2 regions of the Rossellomorea sp. LJF3 genome follow, and region 2 is predicted to be linked to the other one. Evidence: riboswitches for the same ligand, from Rfam matches in the RefSeq annotation. Region 2 holds a riboswitch; the other holds the start of a gene.
What was found. A riboswitch is a leader RNA that binds a small molecule or an ion and turns the genes downstream of it on or off. The one in region 2 is predicted to bind cobalamin.
Positions count from the first base shown of each region.

Region 1: another riboswitch for cobalamin. It lies ahead of V8G47_RS01825 (ABC transporter substrate-binding protein); the one in region 2 lies ahead of V8G47_RS10285 (ribonucleoside-diphosphate reductase subunit alpha).

Region 1 is NZ_JBANLY010000001.1:343,853-351,982, reverse strand. Features, by position in the region: gene V8G47_RS01835 (C45 family peptidase) at 1-952, shown strand, start outside; gene msrA (peptide-methionine (S)-S-oxide reductase MsrA) at 1,097-1,627, opposite strand; cobalamin riboswitch at 1,837-2,035, shown strand; gene V8G47_RS01825 (ABC transporter substrate-binding protein) at 2,172-3,137, shown strand; gene V8G47_RS01820 (FecCD family ABC transporter permease) at 3,100-4,158, shown strand; gene V8G47_RS01815 (adenosylcobinamide amidohydrolase) at 4,155-5,606, shown strand; gene V8G47_RS01810 (cob(I)yrinic acid a,c-diamide adenosyltransferase) at 5,678-6,268, shown strand; gene V8G47_RS01805 (LCP family protein) at 6,518-7,468, shown strand; gene proC (pyrroline-5-carboxylate reductase) at 7,929-8,130, shown strand, end outside.
Region 2 is NZ_JBANLY010000008.1:140,976-149,105, reverse strand. Features, by position in the region: gene V8G47_RS10310 (thiolase family protein) at 1-857, shown strand, start outside; gene V8G47_RS10305 (MurR/RpiR family transcriptional regulator) at 900-1,754, opposite strand; gene gndA (NADP-dependent phosphogluconate dehydrogenase) at 1,918-3,330, shown strand; gene V8G47_RS10295 (hypothetical protein) at 3,376-3,537, opposite strand; gene V8G47_RS10290 (SurA N-terminal domain-containing protein) at 3,659-4,429, opposite strand; cobalamin riboswitch at 5,508-5,687, shown strand; gene V8G47_RS10285 (ribonucleoside-diphosphate reductase subunit alpha) at 5,825-8,068, shown strand; gene V8G47_RS10280 (ribonucleotide-diphosphate reductase subunit beta) at 8,085-8,130, shown strand, end outside.

The DNA of each region.
Region 1 (8,130 bases), on a different contig from region 2:
GAGACGAAAGAAGTCATTGAGAGATTACGATGTAAAGCTGGATGAAGTCGAGGGACTACTCCGGCATTTCGCACCCGGATTATGGGATGAATTAAATGGACTATCCTCTGGTTTACAGTGGTCTTTGGAGGATACCATACATGAATATTCGGGATTTCAACAGGAATGGAAGGAGTCCGGTTGTTCGTCTTTGGCCAAGGACGGTATTTACGTGAGGAACTATGATTATCACCCGAAAACATATGAAGGCAGGCTTCTACTCGTCAGGCCGGCGGGTGGATATGCATCTATCGGATTTTCAGGAAGGGGAATCGGACGGATTGACGGGTTGAACGAAAAAGGATTGGCTGTTGGTTTTCATTTTGTGAATCGAATAAAGCCGGGAGAAGGATTCATCTGTACCACAATCGCCCGCATCCTCCTGGACACATGTAAGAATACAGACGAGGCCATCGAAGTGTTGCGCAGGCTGCCTCACCGACACAGTTTCAACTATTCTTTATACGACCAAAGTGGCAAAGCTGCTGTGGTAGAAGCTTCGCCGAGGGGGATAGGGGTGTATCACCATTCAACCTTAAGTTGTACCAATCATTTTCAGATGAATCATATGAAAAAGGATAATCGACATTATTTAAAGGACTCTCAAAAGAGGCTGGAAATATTACATTCAGTAAAGGAAAAGACATTAACCATGAAGGGGGCATTCAAACTGTTTAACCGGGGAGACAGCCCGATTTTCAAGAAAGCGTATGATGCTTGGGCAGGGACGATTCATACATGTGTCTTTCAATGTGAATCACTGCGATGCTTAATCGGATTCGGGGAAAATTCAGATGGTGTGGTGGTGGACTTTCAGGAATGGATCAGGGGAAGAGATATTCCCATCCGGAAAATTTCAGGGAAGTTCGATACAAATGAACCGTTCTTATTTATGGAAGAAGTGAAGGGATAAGGGAGGGAACCGAGCAAATCAAGGGATTAACGGCTTATCATTGTGGAGGACTTCCTCGGTTCTTATTATTAAAATGCGCATATTCATAAAAATATATGTAAAACTCCTTTCTAGCCATTGGCGAAAGGAGTTTTTTTCATTCTGCTATTGGTTTTTCCAATGTCCATCTATAAATTCATCGCGCCCAGACTTTGCTCGATCTTGTTTGTATTCTTCCGGATTCGTTTTGTAGAACTTTTGATGATACTCTTCTGCCGGATAAAAGGTTGAGGCAGGAAGGATTTTGGTGACGATCGGCTTCTTGAATCGCCCGCTTTCTTCTATCGTGTTTTTTGACTTCGCAGCCAATTGTTTCTGGTGTTCATTGTGATAGAAGATAGCTGTTCGATACTGTTCACCGCGATCGTGGAATTGACCACCTTCATCAGTCGGATCAATCTGGGGCCAGTATAACTCCAATAGTCTTTCATAAGGAAACAGAGCGGGATCAAATGTGATCTGAACCACTTCATAATGCCCGCTGCCACCGGCTTTAATATCCTCATACGAGGGATTTTCAAGATGACCGCCAGAATATCCCGATACGACCTCAATAATCCCTGGGAGCTCATCGAACGGTTTTACCATGCACCAAAAACACCCGCCTGCAAAGGTAGCGACTTCTCTATCATTCATTTAGCAAACCTCCTGTACCATATGTACTTCTCTAAAGCAGTAAAGCGATAGCTTGAACAGATTCTATCACGAAAGCTTAAAAGGAACAATCAAATTGCTTGTCTGCATCAGATGTGGCGATATTACGATAAACCTTTTTTCTACAATTTTCAACAAATTCATTTCCTAACCAATGGAACTTGTGTATAATTCTTTTGAACGGAACAATTTCATACGTTACGAGATCAGGTGAAGCCCAAGATGTCATTCTTCTTAGCTTCTTAATAGGGAAGTTGGTGTAAATCCAACGCGGTCCCGCCACTGTAAATGGTAGTGAGCTGAAATTTTACCACTGTGCAAACAAGTACGGGAAGGTATCAGCAAACTATGACCATGAGCCAGGAGACCTGCCTGATTTTAAGCGCACCAATTCTACGCGGATAGAAAGGTGTAATATGCATGGTTCACGGAATATTAACCTATATATGCATCTTACACAACATCTCTAGTCCACTGGAGATGTTTTTTTGTCTGCCAAAATGTTAATCAAGAGGAGGAATAAGAAATGAAACACACAGTAAAAGCCTTACTTGCATTGCTAGTAGCCATCGGATTCCTGACAGCATGCGGAACAAATGACGGGGATCAAATGAAGAAAAAAGAAACTGCAGAAGTTAATCAGGAGGAATCAGGGTATCCTTTATCATTGAACGACGCGCTCGATAATAAAGTCACCTTGGATGAACAGCCTAAACATATCGTTTCGTTAATTCCCAGTAATACGGAGATTTTATTCGAGCTTGGGCTCAATCAGGAAATCGTCGGGGTCTCAGACTTTGATAACTTCCCGAAAGAAGCTGCCGATAAAGAAAAGATCGGTGGAGTGGAGTTTAACGTAGAGAAAATTGTCAGCTTAGAGCCGGACCTGGTCCTGGCCCATGAATCCACAGCAAAGTCAGCAGAAGAAGGGTTGAATCAACTGAAAGATGCAGGGGTGAACGTATTCATTGTTCACGACGCTAAAAGCTTTGAAGAGGTATATGACACAATTCAGGATATTGGTACACTTGTCGGTAAGAAAGATCAGGCGGATACCGTTGTTTCTGAAATGAAATCGGATTTAAATTCCATTCAGGAAAAAGCAAGTGAAGTAACTGAAAGGAAAAGGGTTTATGTGGAAGTCTCGCCTTCACCTGACATATATTCAACTGGGAAGAATACGTTCATCGATCAAATGCTTTCAATGGTCAATGCTGAAAACGTCATGAGCGAGCAGGAAGGCTGGGTACAGGTGAACCAGGAAGCGGTCATTTCGTCTAACCCTGATGTAATCATCACTACATACGGTTATTACAGTGAAGATTCGAAAGAACAGATATTGGGAAGAAAAGGATGGGAAGATGTGACGGCAGTTAAGAATGGAGATGTTCACGATGTCCATTCTGATTTAGTCACACGAACAGGTCCAAGATTGGTTGAAGGAGTAGAGGAAATTGCAAAGTCGATCTATCCAGAGGTATTTGCAGAATAAAATAGGGACTACTTACGTATTGGCAGGGCTATTTATACTCACATCAGTGCTTGCAGGTGTTTCGATCGGTACGATATCGATTCCACCGATGGATATCTTATACATCGTCGGTTACAAGTGGTTCGGTATTCAAATGCCTGATACGGTTAATCCCATGTTTGTGAACATTGTCTATACGATCCGACTTCCTAGAGTATTGTTGGCTTTATTGGTCGGCAGTTCCTTAGCCATTGCAGGGGCTTCTTTTCAAGGGCTTTTACGCAATCCCCTGGCTGATCCTTATACATTGGGAGTATCATCAGGAGCATCGGTTGGGGCGGTCATCACATTGTTTTTCCATTGGAGCATCCCTTTCATCGGGAAATTTACGCTTCCCTTTTTCAGTATTGTTTGTTCGAACATCACCGTATTTCTCGTTTTATGGTTCTCACAAAAGGTTGAAAGGACGATGAAGGTCGAAACCATTATACTGACAGGCATCATCTTCAGCTCATTTCTGGGCTCGGTGATTTCATTGATGATCTCACTCACAGGTGAGGAACTGAGGCAAATCATCGGCTGGCTTCTTGGAAGTGTATCCATGAGAGGGTGGGATTACATTGCGATCATATTGCCTTTCTTCCTTATTGGGGTGGTGTTGCTCATACTAAACAGCAAGGAATTGAACGGGATGAGCTTCGGGGAGGAACAGGCCAGTCATATCGGTATCTCGGTTCAAAAAAGGAAGCTGATCATTTTGATTGCCGGAAGCATCCTGACGGGGGCAGCAGTGGCAGTGTCCGGCACGATCGGATTTGTCGGTCTTGTGGTTCCTCATTTTCTGCGAAGAATGATCGGACATGATCACAAACATCTACTTCCCCTATCAATCCTTGTAGGTGGTGGGTTCCTCGTTCTCGCCGACCTGCTTTCCAGAACGATCATCGCTCCGACCGAACTTCCGATTGGAGTGATCACCGCCTTGATCGGCGCACCGATGTTTGCTTATATTCTTTTAAAGAAAAGGGGTCTTTCAACATGATCGATGTAAACGGGGTGTCAGTAGGATACGGCGATGAAAAGATCGTGGAAGACATGAATTTTCATATTGACAAGGGAGAGTTCTTTGGAATACTTGGTCCAAATGGAAGTGGTAAGACGACGTTACTGAAAGCGATGACGGGTCTCCTTCCTTTAATGGATGGAGTCATTACGTTGAAGGGAAAGCCACTTAATCAGTTTTCTTCGAGAGAATTGGCTACGCATGTCGCGGTTTTACCCCAGATATCGACTGAAGCATTTTCATATCAAGTGAGGGAAACGGTGATGCTTGGAAGATATGCTCACCAGAAAGGTTTCTTTAAGGGTACGACCGACCGGGATAATGAGGTGGTGGACAAAGTGATGGAGCAGACGGGAATTTCTGCGTTTCAGAACCGGTACCTTCATGAATTGTCAGGTGGTGAGCGACAACGGGTGTTCCTGGCACAGGCTCTAGCCCAGGAACCTCACATCCTGCTTCTGGATGAGCCCACTAATCACCTTGATCTTTCCTACCAGAAGTCACTATTGGATTTGATTAAAAGTCAAACAGATCAGGGGACATTAACGGTCGTGGCCATTTTTCACGATTTGAATTTAGCGAGCCTATACTGTGACCGTCTACTCCTACTGGACCAGGGCACAACAAAACTTCTCCATCACCCGGAAGAGGTGTTGAAAGAAGAACATATCGAAGAAGTATATCAAACAAAGGTTCAGAAACAAGCTCATCCATTGGTGGCCAAACCTCAGATGGTGATCGTCCCCGAAGGATCCCTCAGTGAAAACCTGGTTTTAGATGAAAGGTATATGACATTGACTGAAGAATGCATCCTTTATTCTGCACCATTTCCATTGAAATGTATGTCTTCGGGTATTATTGGAGCAGGAATTGGTTGGTACTCTCACTTTATGAACCGTCGGGTACCCGTTGATTATGACTGTCGGGATTACAAACAAGATATGAAGGAGTATCTCATGACGAAAGAACTGGATCCGTCTTTATCTGTCGGTATGATGACGGCTCTGGATTTGTCTAATATGATATGCGAGCGTTTTGAGATGAAGGGAAGATCGGTTTTCGTCGTCGTGACCGCCGGTGTTGGAAACGCCATGGATGTATCAACTAGCTTTCAATATGATATTGATTCAAAACCCGGTACGATCAATACCTGGGTTTTCATAAATGGAAATTTATCTGATGAGGCATATATCGAAGCCCTCGTCACTTCCACGGAGGCAAAGGTGAAGGCACTGAATGACATGGAAGTAAGGGACAAAAGGAATGGAAATATAGCAACCGGAACACCTACTGACAGCATTCTGATAGCTTCCAGTCAAAAGGGGGAGCTTGAACCATTTGCAGGACCGATCACTCCAATAGGTAAGTTGATCGGGAGAGGAGTCTATGAAGTAACAAAAAAAGCCATCCAACGTTATATGGGTTAAAACGGGGAAGGTCATTAGAAAGTGTGCAAAAAGCATGACTGCATAATAAACAGTAGGGGAGAGATGATTTGATGCAACTTTATACAAGAACCGGGGACAAGGGTCAGACTAGTTTAATCGGGGGAAGGGTCGATAAGGATCATATCCGGGTCGAAGCATACGGGACACTGGATGAAGTAAATTGCTTCGTTGGTCAGGCTATTTCTGAATTGGATCATGAGCATTTCGACGATATAGTGAAGGATTTAGTTACTATTCAGCATGAACTCTTTGACTGCGGTGGAGATTTATCAAATGTATCAAAAAAGAGAAGAAACAAGCTTCAAATTGATTCCGTACATGCGTTGGAAGAAAAGATAGACGGTTTGATCAAAGAAGCTCCACCTCTTGAAAAATTCATTCTACCGGGTGGAGTGAAGGCTTCTGCAAGTATTCATATTGCGCGGACCGTTGCAAGGAGGGCAGAAAGGTGCATCGTTTCCCTTTCAAAGACAGACGGAGACTTTTCTGTAGTTACGTTACAATATATCAATCGATTATCAGACTACTTTTTTGCCTTGGCACGCGTGATCAATCATCGTAGTAACGTGAGAGACATAGAATACTTACGCAGTGCCAACGTATTTTCTCCCGGTAAAGGTAAGAAAAAGATGGAAAAGTAGTTCGAATACTGTTTTAACTTCTTGAAATTTGAGGCGGATTTAGAACGTGTGAACTCTTTTTGAATTTTATTGGATAGAACAATTAAATACTTTTAATGATATTTATGGTAAACTATATTCTCGGGGTGGACCGGTATGGAGAAAAGTGTTAGTTTATCCAGTATTCTGTGATTGTCAATTTCAATTGTATAGAGTACTATTTCATATTATCATCGGTTCATCATGAATGTCATAAAAGTAGGTGAAGAAATGGAGTCACGACTAGATCGAAAGACCAAAAGGAAAAAACGTGGAAGAAAAGTGATTTTGGTATTATTAATCCTTATTTTCAGTTTGATCGGTTACGCTGCTTTTCAATTTTACAGTGGTTATAAGATGGCTGGTGAAGACCAGATGCAAGACTATAAATTCAACGGTGTGAAAGATGAAGACGGGAAGGTTAACATTTTGTTATTGGGAGTCGATAGCAGGGGCGAGGAGAAATCAAGGACAGACACCATGATGCTCGCACAAATCGATCCGAAAACAAATGAAACCAAGCTCGTTTCATTCATGAGAGATATTTATGCAGAAATCCCGGGTTATCAAAATTATAAACTGAATACCGCATTTTATTTAGGCGGACCTGAATTGCTTCGTAAGACGATTAAGCAAAACTTTGATTTGGATATTCAGTACTATATGATTGTTGATTTTAAAGGTTTTGAACAGTCAGTCGACATCCTTGCACCAAATGGAATTGAAATGGATGTTGAAAAAGCCATGTCAGAAAACATCGGCGTTTCCCTCGAACCGGGAGTCCAAAACCTGAACGGAAAGGAATTACTCGGCTATGCCAGATTCCGCCATGATGAAAATGGTGACTTCGGAAGGGTTGAAAGACAGCAAAAAGTGATTGCGGCCCTTAAAGATGAAGCCTTATCCATCGGAGGCGTAACAAAGCTTCCGAAAATGGCAGGATCCATTCAGCCATATATTCAGACGAATATGAGCAAGCTGGATCAAATCTCAATCGCGAAAGATATCCTGCTTAGCAACAGTAGTGACATGGACAAGCTGACCTTGCCAGTAGAAGGTTCTTATACGAATGCAAGCTACAGCGGAGTGGGATCCGTTCTCGAAATTGACTTCGAAGAAAATATCCAAGCTTTAAAAGACTTTCTGAATGGAAAAAGTTCAGACGACACTGCAAACGAATAAATCTAAAAATCCCGTTAAGCCTTTAAAAGCTTAACGGGATTTTTTTCTTTCAGTATGGACTTGATGGAAGAGGCTCTGGAACTGCGCTGACAGGGGTCAGGGCCAAGAATCGATCTGTTTCCAATCATACCCTATACGTATAAATTCTGATAATACGCTCTCTCAGCCAATCTAGAGCCTTCAGAAGGAATCTGAATAACATAAATGGTAATGATAACGCTTCCACTAGCTATTTCGGCTAATTCCTTACTACTTCCTTTAATGCCCTTGATATCATTCATCAGCATGTTACGATTATAAACGTTGTGAACAAAACACACGCCAATCAAGGTTTTTGGCGACATGAAACAACTATAATCTTAACTGTTTTTTCTTAATTATTACATTAAATGTTCGATTGAAAACGAAAAAAATGTTTTAAAAGAATTTACTATAAAATAAGGTACGGGAGTGGATATGATTGTTAAATAATAAAACGATAGCATTTCTGGGTGCAGGTAATATGGCTGAAGCAATGATTTCAGGAACAGTGCAGAGTGGAAAGATTCCAGCTGAGCAAATCATTGTTTCCAATCGAAGCAATTACGGAAGACTTCAAGAAATGAAGGCTAAATATGATATTACAGCAATAACCAAAGACGATCTGCCCTTTGATGAAATAG
Region 2 (8,130 bases):
CACAAGCCATCCTTTCCGGGGATATGGATGTCGTCATTGCAGGTGGGGTAGAGAACATGACAAGAACGCCGATCGGATCAAATTATCAAGGAGCAGGTTTTAGTGAAAAGTTAAGGGAAAAACATGAAATCATTCATCAGGGGTTATCAGCCGAGCGAATTGCTGAAAAATATAGTTTTACCCGTGAAGAATTAGACCGGTTCTCCTATAATAGTCATCAAAAAGCTTTAAAGGCCCAGGAAGAAGGACGCTTCGAACGTGAGATTTATGGTGTGAAAGTACAAGGTGAAGACGGAAATCCGTTTTTCTTCACGAAAGATGAAGGACCAAGAAAAGAAACGTCACTCGAAATACTGGGGAAATTAAAACCTGCATTCAAAGAAGGTGGCGTCATTCATGCGGGGAATGCCAGTCAAATCAGTGATGGTGCAGCTGCCCTGCTTATTATGTCGAGAGAAAAAGCAGACGAATTGGGTTTGAAAGCTCGTTTTAAGATTCATACCCGTGTGGTGGTGGGATCTGATCCGACCCTGATGTTAACGGGACCCATCCCTGCAACCAGGAAAGCCCTGCAAAAAGCGCGCCTGTCTGTCGCAGATATTGACATATTTGAAGTGAATGAAGCGTTTGCCCCCGTGGCACTTGCATGGTTGAAGGAGATCGATGCGGATCCTTCCAAGTTAAATCCGAATGGAGGGGCAATCGCCCTCGGTCATCCATTAGGGGCCAGTGGAGCAAGAATCATGGTGAGCATGATGCATGAGCTTGAGCGCACGGGAGGAAGATACGGTCTGCAAACCATGTGTGAAGGACACGGCATGGCCAATGCCACAATCATTGAAAGACTGGATGCATAATAATGAGAGGGACGGACCTTTAAAGGTCCGTCCCTCTCATTATTATACTTTTTTAATGGAAATGGCATCACGTATTTTTTGCAGGGATGTTTTGGATAGGTCTTTCCGTTTTTTCATGATGTTCACATAGAGGGCATCCACAATGCTCAGCTGACTGATTCTTGACGCCAGGGCTTCCCCGCGGTACTCAGTTTCCTGTGAAACGGTGAATAGCGGAATATCGATCCTGCTGCTCAAGGGAGATTTAGCGAAATGAGTGATGCCGATCGTGGTGACATGATTTTTCTTCGCAACCTCCAGTACTTCCAATAGATCTTTATTTGCCCCTGAGTGGGAAATAAACACAATCACATCTTCTTCCGTCAGTTGAGAAGCGGATATCAGCTGCATGTGGGAGTCATTATAAGCATTAATGGTCATCCCCGTTCTGAGAAACTTATGATGGGCATCCATGGCAATGAATCCTGAACCGCCGGTACCATAAAATTCGATCCTCCTCGCACAGAGCATCGCTTGCACGGCTTGCCGGAATGTGTCTTCTTTCATGATGCCCAATGAGTCTTCAAGGCTTCTCATATTGGACCGGAACACCTTTTGGGCGATGACCCCTTCAGAATCCTCTTCCTGGATGGTTTCATGGATATCCTTGATCGGTGCCACAAGATCAGAAGCCAGTGAAATCTTCATCGCCTGGTAGCCTTTGAAGCCTAATCGCTTGCAGAAGCGGAAGACGGTGGCATCTGCAATTCCGAGATCTTCTGCCACGCCACTGATGGTTGAATGGATAATTTTTTCAGGATTAGCAATAATAAAATCAGCAATCATCTTTTCTTTTTCACTGAATTGTGAGTAATGGGACCGGATTCGTGGAAAACAATGTTGAGCCTGTTCATCCATGATGGTAGAATACCTCCTGTAAGACTTCTGTGAAAATAATTTTAACCTATTTTACGAAATAAAAAAATATTATTTCATAAAAATCCACCACGGAAATTTATTTCGTATTATAATAATAACGGTGAAGTCATCTATTTACTCGTACTTGAAAGGAATGATCATAATGACAAAACAACAAATAGGAGTCGTCGGCGTCGGAGTGATGGGAAAGAGCCTCGCCTTAAACTTTGAAAGCAGGGGCTATTCAGTTTCTATATATGATGTTTCGGATGAAAAAGTAAAAGAAGTATTGGACGAGCATCAAGGAAAGAATTTGGTTGGAACACATGATGTAAGTGAATTTATTCAATCGTTGGAAGTACCGCGTAAAATTCTCATCATGGTACCTGCCGGGAATATTACGGATAAAGCGATTGATTCATTGCTTCCTCATCTGGATAAAGGTGATATCCTCATTGACGGTGGAAACACCTACTTTGAAGATACCATCCGCCGCAATAAGGCACTGGATGAGAAGGGAATCAACTTCATCGGTGCAGGAGTTTCCGGTGGAGAAGAAGGTGCGTTATACGGACCTGCGATTATGCCAAGCGGCCAGAAAGAAGCGTACGATCTAGTAGAACCTTTCCTCACAGCCATCGCTGCCAAGGTGAATGGGGATGCATGCAGTACATATATCGGCCCGGACGGATCCGGCCATTACGTGAAAATGGTTCATAACGGAATAGAATACAGTGATATGCAACTTATTTGTGAAGCGTATTATCTAATGAAGAATGTGCTGGGGTTAAGTGCAACGGAACTTCATGAAATATTCAAAGAATGGAACGCCGGGGAGCTTGACAGTTATCTGATTGAAATTACTGCCGATATCTTCACGAAGATGGATGAAGATACAGGCAAGCCCCTTGTGGATGTTATTTTGGATACTGCCGGTCAAAAAGGGACAGGAAAATGGACGAGCATCAGTTCCCTTGAATTAGGAGTGCCATTATCCATCATCACTGAATCTGTTTTTGCCCGTTTCATTTCAGCCATGAAGGAAGAACGGGTGAAGGCGAGCAAGATCCTGAGAGGACCAAAAATTAAAGAGTTTACAGGTAATAAACAGGAGTTCATCGAAATGATCCGCAAGGCGTTGTACTTGAGCAAGATTTGTTCTTATGCACAAGGGTTCGCACAGCTTCAATCGGCGTCGGATGAGTACGGTTGGGATCTTAAACCTGGTGAAATTTCCATGATCTTCAGAGGAGGCTGCATCATTCGTGCCGGCTTCCTTGGAGAAATCAAGAATGCATATGATCGCGATCCCGGCTTAACGAATCTGCTCCTTGATCCGTATTTTAAAGAGATTGTTGAAAATTATCAGGATGAAGCAAGGGAAGTTGTGGCAACAGCCATCAAGCTTGGCGTTCCTGTACCGGGTCTCGCCAGTGCGTTAGCTTATTATGACAGCTATCGTTCCGAATCACTGCCTGCGAATCTGCTGCAAGCACAAAGGGACTATTTCGGAGCCCATACGTATCAGCGTATAGACAAAGAAGGCACTTTCCATACAGATTGGTTAGCTAAATAATATAGAACCGCCCTGTGGATCATCCACAGGGCGGTTTATTTATGTTTATTCGTCTTTGGTATCGTGCTTTTTCTTTTCGTCACGCTGGTCTTTTTTTAGTTCGTCTATAGGGATGGGATCGACATTTTGTTCACTTTCATGCTGATCAAGGATACTTTCCTGGTCCTGCTCTGCATTTTCCGGATTTTGATTTATTCTTTTGGTCATGATGTACATCCTCCTTTAATTGATCGGTTCCTATACCATACCCCCGGGACAGGGAGAAAAACCTCTTATGGAAGATAGAAAAAAAGAAAGCCGCCATACGAAGGCGGCTTTCTGACTTGTGTTAGATTTTCACGTCAATTTTAGCATTTTTCTTTAAATCTTCAACATGTTGAACAAGCTTTTCTTGCTTCTTCTGTTGTTCCAGCTGAGTCTTGATCTGTGGTTTTACATCTTCAAACTTGGGTGCATCCTTTGCTTGATCCTGCCCTTGTTGACTTGCATATTGATCATAAAACTTCTTCATTTCATCTTCTGTCACTTCGTCGACTTTGATTTCTTTTTCAACGTAGTTGGTGTACTTAATATTTTCAGCAATCTGAGTTTTCAACTCATCCATGGTAAATCCGGCTTTCTTCATGGCATCTTCAAATTGCTTGTCGTCTTTGTATTGCTTTTTCACTTCGTCGAGCTGCTTATTGATTTCATCATCCGTCGCTTTATAGCCTTTTTCCTCGGCCTGTTGCATAAGAAGTGTTTGACCGACTATGCTATCAATGGTTTGATCTTTGATTTTTTTGGCAGCATCTTTACTTGTCGGGTCCTGTCCCATTTGTTGATACTGCATCTGTGATTGAGTCAACACATTGTTGAAATCTTCACCTTTGATTTTTTCGTCGTTTACGATAGCGACGATCTTATCTTTTTCTACCTTTTGCTCATCCATTTTCTTTTGCATTTCTTCCATCTTTTTCGCTTGCTCTTCTTGAGCCTTTTTGTCAGAAGCCTCTGTTTTTGGTTTATCGTCAGCTTTTTGGCTCTCCTCATTCGAACCGCAAGCAGCTAGTCCAATTGTTAATAATCCTACTAGTAAAGTCGTTAATAGTTTCTTCATAATAGACTCCTTTCAGAACTAAGGTGTGATTTCAAAAAAAAATCACTTAATGGGCATTGTAAATGAAAAACCTGCAAAAAGAAAGTATTTAGGTCAAAAAGTATTGATTGTAATCTGGATGAAACACATGTGAGAGGCTGTTTCTCTTTCAATATACTGAAATATAAAGGGAGTATAATTTCTATTTAGATGATAAAGCAGGAGGAATATTACATACATACTTTCAAAAAAAAGAGGTTGTTTAAATCGAGTCTTTCTCCATTTAAACAACCTATCAAAAATATTGGGGACCAAAGAATACTGTCAAACAACCTTCTATTTGGATTATAGAGATGGAATCCATTTACCTCAACCCACATAAATGTAAATGTAGACGGACCACTGTCCGTTTGGAGGCACTATTCCATCATCTTCTTTCCTTTTCAGGGAAAATAATAATTATAAGCATATTTCAGACTAATTTTAGATAAGTTTTCGAAATTTGTAATAGCGAGTACTGGTTGATTTCCGCTGCAGGTGCTCGCTTTCCGCGGGGCGTGAGTTGAGCCTCCTCGGGCATTGCCCTGCGGGGTCTCAACTTTCCCGCTATTCCCGTCGGAGTCGAGCACCTTCCGCTCCAATCAACTACATTAAGATGATCTTTTAACCTATTGTAATAATTGTATACCACTTCAAATCCATTCAAATGCGGAAACCATCGAATAAAAAGAGAAAAATATGCTATTTATTCTACGTAGGGTTTCGAAAATCTTTGAGCTCTGTCTCCAATAGCTTAAATAGAGGGTGAGGGGAACAGCGTAGACTCCTACGGAAAAACGGGCGTGTCGAGACCCCGGAAGCGAACTGTGCTGAGGAGGCTCGACCGAACGTCCGTGGAAAGCGAAGCAGTTCCCCTCACCCTAAAGCTCATCCTCGTTGACAGAGCTACAGAACTTAGTAATTGAATAATATACACCAATCTCTGCGGAGAGAGCAAAAATAAAAATGAATAGATTACTTGTAAATCTATTTTGAATCATATATGATAGTTAAGGACACAACATTTGGTGTCTGTTTTTATTTTAATAACTATATATTGATTATAACCTGTAAATAAGGTGTCTGATGAGACTTAAAAGGGAATCCGGTGAGAATCCGGAGCTGTCCCCGCAACTGTATGTGCTGACGAAATAAGGAACTGCCACTGTCGTATCGATGGGAAGGCCTTAGAGTAGAGTGAAGCGCGAGTCAGGAGACCTGCCTTATTTAACACGTGTTATCTTCTTCGGGAATTGGGAGGATAAAGCGAGGATTACAATAGGCGTTAGGTCTGTTTATATCTCCGTATTTTTAAAGCCCGTCCTTCTTGAAGGATGGGCTTTTTTTGACTCCTTCCCACTTTAAGAAACGGGAGGAATGAACATGACGTTCACAATGGAAAAGCAAAATGAAGTGGAAGGGATTCTCCACAGCCTTAGCAGACAGTATTCCAACCTGGATTTCACAGAATTCGATAAGAAAATCACCATGTATGCAAATCAGCAGGAAGAATGGACCAAAGAACAGCTTCATCATTTCATGATCCTGACAGCGATCGAACGTATCACCGCACTCGAACCGGATTGGACCTATGTGGCAGCATCCTTGTACATCAAGGATTTATATGAGGGTATTTCCTTTTCGAGGGGGAAATCAAAAGATAATCTATCCGGCTCATTTTATCAAATGGTCAAAGACTTAACTGAAGCCCAACTTTATTCCCCGGCACTACTGGATTCATATAGCAAGGAAGAAGTGGATTACTTAGGTTCCATTCTTGATTTCAATAGGGATCAACTCTTTACTTACATAGGGATCGTTACGCTGGCCGAGAGGTATTTGACAAAGTCCCATAATGGAAAAGTGCTGGAGCTTCCTCAGGAGCGATTTATGGTCATCAGTATGACGTTATGCATGAATGAGGAAAAGGAAAAAAGAATGTCATTGATCGAAGAAGCATATTGGGCCCTGTCCAATCTGTATATGACCGTGGCAACCCCTACTTTTGCAAATGCAGGAAAAAGCCATGGCCAGCTATCCAGCTGTTTCATTGATACTGTGGAAGATGACTTAAGAAGTATTTATGACAGTAATACGGACGTTTCCACTCTTAGCAAGAACGGAGGGGGCCTTGGAATTTATTTAGGGAAGGTCCGCAGCAGGGGGAGTGATATAAAGGGCTTTAAGGGAGTGAGCTCCGGGGTCATACCGTGGATGAAACAACTAAATAATACGGCGGTTTCCGTCGATCAACTGGGGCAGCGTCAAGGTGCGATCGCCGTATATTTGGATGTATGGCATAAAGATATCTTCCCATTTCTGGATACCCGGTTGAACAATGGGGACGAAAGGCAGAGGACCCATGATCTTTTCACGGGAGTCTCCTTACCGGATCTGTTTATGGAACAGGTGGAAAAGAGGGAAGACTGGTATTTATTCGACCCTCATGAAGTGAAAGGAGTCATGGGCTACTCCCTCGAAGACTTCTATGACGAAACATACGGTGCTGGTAGTTTTCGTGAGAAGTATTGGGAATGTGTCGCTCACCCCACCCTTTCACGGGAAGTGGTCCCTGCCATTGAAATCTTTAAGCGCATCATGATATCTCAGCTCGAAACGGGGACTCCGTATATGTTTTACCGGGATACTGTTAACCGTATGAATGCCAATCCCCATAAAGGGATGATCTATTGCAGTAACCTATGTACCGAAATCGCTCAGAACATGAGTGCGACTGTGATGGAAGAAGAGGTGATCCAAGATGGGATGATCGTCACATATAAGTCACCGGGAGATTATGTCGTATGCAATCTTGCGTCCATTTCTTTAGCCAAGACCATCCTGGATGATGAGCTTGAGAGAGTGGTGAAGATAGGCGTAAGACTGCTGGATAATGTGATTGACTTAAACGACCTTCCCGTCCTGCAGGCCCAGATTACCAATCAGCGATACAGGGGGATCGGATTAGGGACATTCGGATGGCATCATCTCCTTGCCTTGAAGGGATTGAAGTGGGAAAGCAGTCAGGCGGTCGACTATTGTGATTCCCTTTATGAAGAGATTGCTTATTATACGATAAAAGCAAGCCATGAACTGGCAAAGGAAAAAGGAAGCTATCCTTATTTCGACGACTCGGACTGGTCGACGGGAGATTATTTTCTGAAACGGGACTATTCAAGTGAAAGATGGATGGAATTGAAGGATGGGATTAAAGACAAAGGGATCCGTAATGGATATTTAATGGCGGTAGCCCCCAATTCCTCAACCTCGATCATTGCGGGGTCCTCTGCGAGCATCGATCCGATATTCAGGCTCCAGTATTCAGAAGAAAAGAAAGATTACAAGATTCCAGTGACCGCTCCCGATCTGTCTCCGGAAACAACCTGGTATTACAAGACCGCTTATCAAGTGGATCAACATTGGAGTGTGGAACAGAACGTAAAGAGGCAGAGGCATATCGATCAGGGGATTTCATTTAATCTGTATGTGCGTAATGACATCAAGGCTAAAGATTTACTGGATCTTCACCTGGACGCATGGAAGTCCGGATTGAAAACCACTTATTATGTAAGGTCTACGTCCGTATCCAATTTTGAAGAATGTGAAAGCTGTCACAGCTAGGGGAGGAAGAAGGAAAATGGAAGAATTGAAACAGAGGGTCCTGATTGATTCACTGGCCCCAA